3 regions of the Alteromonas sp. M12 genome follow, and region 1 is predicted to be linked to each of the others. Evidence: predicted binding sites of a transcription regulator. Region 1 holds the regulator's gene; each other region holds the start of a gene.
What was found. The regulator sigma-54, encoded in region 1, starts transcription at its own class of promoters, with help from an activator protein. The targets are predictions, from matches to a motif close to GTTGGCACGNNNNTNGNNT.

Region 1 (2,211 bases):
TCGCCTCCGCTAAGATGAACTGTCGCTTCAGCTTTTTGATTAAGCTTCTCGACATTAAGAATGACATGGACATTGTTGATATGATCAAAATGCCTTTCTAGCTTTGTAAATTTATTGTCTACATAATCTCGCAAAGAATCTGTAATTTCTACATGATGGCCAGTAAGGTTAATTTGCATATTAGCGTATTCCTTCTGTTGTTGAGCCTACAGCAGGCTCTTGCGTTGGTTAGACGGTGGGATCGATAAAGACTCCCGGTATTTTGCTATTGTCCTACGGGCGACCTGAATACCTTGGTCTGCCAGTAGATCAGCAATCTTACTGTCGCTAAGAGGCTTGGTAGGAAGCTCTGCTGCGACGAGTTTTTTAATTAATGCGCGAATTGCCGTTGAGGAACACTCTCCTCCAGAATCAGTTGCTACATGGCTGGAGAAAAAGTATTTAAGTTCATAAATTCCTCTAGGCGTATGCATATATTTCTGTGTGGTAACACGGGAAATAGTTGATTCATGCATATCTACCATTTCTGCGACATCATTTAACACCATTGGTTTCATCATTTCAGGTCCATGCTCAAAAAAACCAACCTGCTGCTGAACAATGCAGTTTGCGACTTTGAGTAAAGTGTCATTACGACTCTCTAGACTTTTTATAAACCACTTGGCTTCTTGCATATGCGACCGAATAAATTGACTATCACTGGTGTTTTTAGCGTTCCGGCTCATTGCCGCATATTGCTGATTTACATTCAGCTTAGGCAAACTATCGGGATTTAGCTCAACTTGCCAACGACCATTTTTCTTCATCACTGAAACATCTGGAATGACGTATTCAGATTCACCGATTAACAATGAACTACCAGGGCGTGGATTGAGTGTTTGCAATAACCGCATAGCTTCTCGTAATTCGTCTTCTTTTAGACGAGTTTTACGCATTAAAGTTCGGTAATCTTTACTGCCTAATAAGTCAGCATATTCGCTGATTAATAACTTAGCTTCATTTAACCAAGGGGTGTCAGGTGCAAATTGATTCATTTGTACCATTAAACATTCTTGCGGATTTCTTGAGCCTGAACCAATAGGGTCGAACATTTGAATACGTTTTAAAACGCATTCCACCTCATCAAGTTCAACCTCTTCATGGTCGAGACTAGCAAGAACATCTTCGGTGCTGATAGTGAGGTAACCAGACTCATCAATAGAGTCGATAATTGCGATTGCTATGGCAGTATCAACTTCAGAAAAAGGCGTTAAGCGCATCTGCCACAATAGGTGATCTTGAATATTTTCGGTTGTTTCACCTTGGAAAATTTGGTCGTCATCGCCGCCACTACCACCGCTTATTGAGGCGGGGGCTGAGGAGGCACTGATATATTCGTCCCATGTGCTATCTATGGGTAATTCGTCTGGGATATCTGCTTTTTCTAATGCCTCGTTTGTATCCATGGAATCAGAACTTGCGGATACCGTCTCCTCTGAGAACTTGTCATTACTGTCTGCTAAAGCGGAATCCCCAGTAGGGATATCTGAACCGTCTTCTACTTCTAAAAGTGGATTCGATTCTAACGCTTCCTGTATTTCCTGTTGTAAATCCAGCGTTGATAATTGCAATAGACGTATAGCCTGTTGCAATTGAGGCGTCATTGTTAGTTGCTGGCTGAATTTTAATTGTAACGAGGGTTTCATTTAGTTTTTTTATTCTTACTTGTTTAGCCACAAAGCTTTGGTTAAAAACAACATACCTCTACTATAGCTTGAATTGCTCGCCAAGGTATACATCTCTGACTTGTTGATTATTTAAAACTTCTTCTGCGGTTCCAGAAGCTATCAATTCACCATGACTCACAATATACGCTTTTTCACACACGTCTAGCGTTTCACGCACATTATGATCAGTTATTAATACACCAATACCTCTATCGCGTAGGTGTTGAATTATTTTTTTTATATCGTTTACTGAAATCGGGTCAACACCAGCAAAGGGTTCATCCAATAGAATAAACTCAGGGGCGGCCGCTAATGCACGAGCGATCTCGACTCTTCTGCGCTCCCCGCCTGATAAACTCATGCCAAGGCTGTTACGAATATGGTTAATATTGAATTCATCCAATAATGCATCCGCTTGCTCTTCTCGCTGATCAGAACTTAATTCTTTTCGGGTTTGCAAAATTGCCATGATATTTTGGTAAACGGTTAACTTACGAAATATAGA
Region 2 (2,211 bases), 530 kb from region 1:
AACTTAGCTAAATGCAGACTTTATGAAACTAGCTATAGTTACCTGTACCTTGGATTTTTAGATCTAATCTTGAACGGCCGAGTATGTGACGTAAATTTGGAGGAAATATAGAGGTTAAATGGGTTAAAGATAATAGTAACTTTTGATTTTTGTAACTTTAAACAATAAAAAACCCGGTGTTTAAACCGGGTTTTTAGAATGCTTTAAAGCAATCTTAGCTTTTACGTCTGCGAGCTGCACCAGCAAGACCTAGAAGACCAAGACCCAATACCGCTAAGCTTGAAGGCTCAGGGATTTGGAAAGAGATAGAACCATCATGGTTACCATTCAATGTGAAAGTACCATCGCCGTTGTTAGTAACAGCTACGTCGTTAGGGTCAGTATTGAAATCAACGAATGAGAAGATATCAACCATGTCACCAAGTAAGTCAGTCATAGAACCGTCAGCGAAGTTGAAAACATCACCAGCAGCAACACCATTGACAGTACCAGCACCTACAGAACTAACCATAGTTTTCAAAGAAGGACCACCCAAGCTTTGAACAATTGATACGAAATCAAGAGTAAATAACTCTACGAATTCAGAAGTGTTAGTAAAACCAGGTTCAAAATAATAGAAAGTGATATCACCTGAATTATAGTTAGTTGCTAAAGATGGACCAAGAGTACCAGAAAGTTCGAATTGGAAAGTTAAACCCCAATCGCCATAGTCATTATCACTTTCAGGACCAAAACTGTTAGGCAAGAAACCTTCAACAGCATTAAAAGCAATCGCTGAACTTCCAGCTGGACCGCTTACGAAACCACCAGTAGTAGTAATTGCATCACCATCACTAAGACCGTTTGCGTCAGCATCAGTAACAAGCGTTTCAGATTGGTAGTTGTATGTAGCTTGATTTAACCAACCAGTAGTAGTTGAGCCAGCAGCTTGATTTCTTAAGTTGTCACCAAAATCAGCGCCAACATCGATAAAGAATTGGTCAGCCATAGCAACAGACGAACCAGTTGCTAAAATTATCCCTGCTATTAAGGACTTAGTTTTCATGTCTATTCTCCAGCGTAAGTAAAATAAAGGTTTTAAGTTTGCAAAGCTGCTAATTCAGTCACAAGCTTTCCATGGTTAAGTTAAAGCACATTACGGGCCAACTTTTATCTTGTTGATTTATAAGAATTTTAATTTAACATCATTTCAGCCCTGTTAAAAAGTCTGACACTTTATTTACCCAAACCTAAATATTTATTGATTTGCTTTGAGAGAATTCTCGTAATGAATACGATAACTCTGATTACTCGGTTCAATATCAAATGCTTTTTTACTCACTTCAATAGCACGCTTTATTTGTCCGTCTTCCAGTAATGCAACGCCAAGGGTGTCTAAAAGCTTAGGGTTCTCTGGACGCAAAGCCACTGCTTTTTGCGCATAGTCAACAGCCTTTTGACTATTACCGGCTTGAGTATAAAGCCATCCAAGATTGTTTAATGCAATAATGTTCTCTGGTAAGAACTTTACAATCATTTCATAATGCTCAATTGCTTTTTCTGGCTGGATATCCATGTAACTCTCAGCTAAACGCCCCCTTACATTGACATCATTAGGACGTTTCGCTAAGTGCTCTTCAAGAAAATCTATTGCGGAGTCAGCGTTCTCTAAATTAGCTTTCGCTTTCGCTATTAAAATTGCAAAGCGACCATCTAAACTCGCATTATAAGACTCTTCTAATAACGGCAACGATTCCTTAATTTTGCCTTCTGCAAAGAGTATTTGGCCATTAATACCTTTGACCGTAACCAAAGATTTAACTTGTTCAGGGAGATTATTCATCAGCCTTTTTGCAACAGATACATTACCACTCATTAAACTGTAATGAACTTCCATTACTTTAAACTCAGGGTCATCTTGATGATACCCCAAGGCTCGCTTAACTGTATCTAACGCACCGGACAAGTCCCGAAGGCCGTCATTGATATAGATCGCTCCCGTCCAAGGCTCTCTTCTTTTTGGTTCAAGTTGTTGCCAACGAGAATAAACATTCAAAGCATCTGTTGGTTTATTAAGCGCTAAATAACTATCAGCTTGAGCTTTCCAAAAGAAAAGAGGCATATCCTTAGCGGGCTTTATATTCTCTAAAATACCTAGCGCTTTTTGTGGTTCAACATTAAATACCAGTGCACGAGCATAATTGAGTTGCTTCATTAAATCATCTGGCTGCT
Region 3 (2,211 bases), 1.9 Mb from region 1:
CGCCGGTCCAGTGTTACCAGCAGAGGTTACCACTACAATGTCTTCTTCCCATAATTTCATGATCGCTTGATTGATTGGATCCGCCCAATAATTCGAACGTGGCGGCGCACCAAAGGATAAATTCACAACTCGAATATTAAGTTCTTCGTGATTATCAGCAATATATTGAATCGCTCTAAGTGCATCTAAATAAGTACTATGGCCATCTTCATAGAACGCTTTAATCACCACTAGGTTTGCGTCTGGAGCAACCCCTTGATAATAACTGCGCATCTGTCCATCAACGACTGCATGGTCGCTGTTGGCGATGATCCCAGAAATATGTGTTCCATGACTATTTTCATCCGTCATATCTTCTGGTTGTAATTCCTGATTTTCAATTGCATCAAAAGCAGCTGTAATTCTAGGATTATCGTAGGTGTCATTTTTTAGCGCTTTGTGACTCGCCCATACACCACTATCGATAACCGCAACGGTAATGTCTTTACCGGTAATACCATTGTCATGTAACTCATCAGCACCAATGGTGTTTACATAGTAGCTGTTGCTATCGCCTTCATTGGCTTGAGTGTCGTATCCTTTCACTAGGTCACGAGTACAATTTTGGGTAAACGAAACGTCCATTGAAAAGTCGTTTTGTTGATAATTTTCTGCGCCATTACGGGAGAAAGTTAATTCAACTTTTGCATCATCAAAGGCGTTCATTTTTGCGTAACGACTTAACCAAGAAGAATCTAGGGTTAACTCTCCGTTTTGGCGGCCAAACAAGCTCCAAAACACAGTTGTACCATTGAATTTAACCGATTTGATGTTGCCCAAACTTGTAGGCCAAGTGAAACTCATTTCGTCGACATTAGTATTCATGTCACGGGCATTATATAAGTTCCAGCTCACCTTATTTTTTTCTAGGTCAACAACATGACTTCCATACACTAGGCAATTATCAAGGGCACCAGCAGTAAAAAGAGGTTGATTTTCAGTAATTGTAATCAGAGCAGGTAGACTTTTAAGCAGCTCCAATTGCAAATCAGAAACTCGTACACCAATTCCTCCGACCAACGGCAATTCGTGGGTAACCAATCCACCAACTAAATTAACTAAATCGTTGAGTACCGCAATATCACCGCCTTGGATTAAAATTTCATTATCCATTGCTAAGATGCTATTAAGCACTGGAAGCTCTGGCAATCCCAAAGATGTTGTCAATTCTGAGACATCTGTAATTGCTGTGACTTTTTCAAGATTAAGCCCCAAAAGGCCGCTGCTTGCCGCGCTTGCATTTAGAGTAGAAAAGCTCAACAACCCACTTACGAGAACTGCAATCTTATTTCTATTGTTTAGTTTCATGTTATTTGTCTCTAGTATTTTTGACCGTACATGGAATGTCGTTAAACATAAAATACAGGTTTCCTATTTATCCATCAGATATAGCAACCCTTATGCCAATAGTTACCCCCGCGGTTTTATTAGCCTTTAGTCTAATGTGAAAATAATGAATGCAATCAAACAGAAAAATATGAGTGCAAAAAATGAAATAACAGCTCAATATTTGCATTCATTTTTTTCAATTTCATACGTTGAAAAATTTAATATCAAGTTAAAAGGGGCAAATAAAGATTAGAAAATATGATTTGGCCTAAGCAAACCTAGAATATTGTTAAGTTAACCTGTAATTTAAAGAAATAGGTACGACGAATGCCGAGAATCGTAATCTAAGATAGTGTTATTTGTTGGAATTAAGTAGGTCACTAATGAGCATTGATAAATGAACGCTAATAGTAAAAGATATCCATGAAGACACTTTACGGTCTAATTTTATTATCCTTGTTTATTCCCACCAACGGAATCGCCGCTGCAGATTTAATGTCATTGGAGTGCCAAATCGTTCCGCAAAAAAACCTTGAAATATGCTCCCTTTCCACCCAAGCAGAGCATTTCCCAGTGAATGACTTGATTTTGTACAAACGAGAAAAGGGCCATCTGCCTGTGCTTATTGAGGTTATTAAAGGAGATGTTGCTATAAGTTGGTTTTGGGGATTTTCGACACAAGGAAAGTACTCAGTAATGAGTTTCGCCGAAGAAGGACATCCTTATTTTGTCGTTTTCGAGACCGAAGCTTTTTTGCAAACTGAGCAACGGCCAACTGCGATCGCCGTTGTCTCAGATTACTTTTTAGAAAGCTTAATTGAATTGCAAGATGATGGTACTGCC

Region 2: VUI23_RS05535 (PEP-CTERM sorting domain-containing protein) is a predicted target of sigma-54. The motif match lies at 1,129-1,147, and genes of this name have one in related genera.
Region 3: VUI23_RS16800 (S8 family peptidase) is a predicted target of sigma-54. The motif match lies at 1,429-1,447, and genes of this name have one in related genera.

What each region holds. Positions count from the first base shown of each region.
Region 1 is NZ_CP144164.1:778,432-780,642, forward strand. It holds gene hpf (ribosome hibernation promoting factor) at 1-179, opposite strand, end outside; gene VUI23_RS03275 (RNA polymerase factor sigma-54) at 207-1,685, opposite strand; gene lptB (LPS export ABC transporter ATP-binding protein) at 1,747-2,211, opposite strand, start outside.
Region 2 is NZ_CP144164.1:1,311,932-1,314,142, reverse strand. It holds gene VUI23_RS05535 (PEP-CTERM sorting domain-containing protein) at 215-1,045, opposite strand; gene prsT (XrtA/PEP-CTERM system TPR-repeat protein PrsT) at 1,238-2,211, opposite strand, start outside.
Region 3 is NZ_CP144164.1:3,933,776-3,935,986, forward strand. It holds gene VUI23_RS16800 (S8 family peptidase) at 1-1,347, opposite strand, end outside; gene VUI23_RS16805 (hypothetical protein) at 1,792-2,211, shown strand, end outside.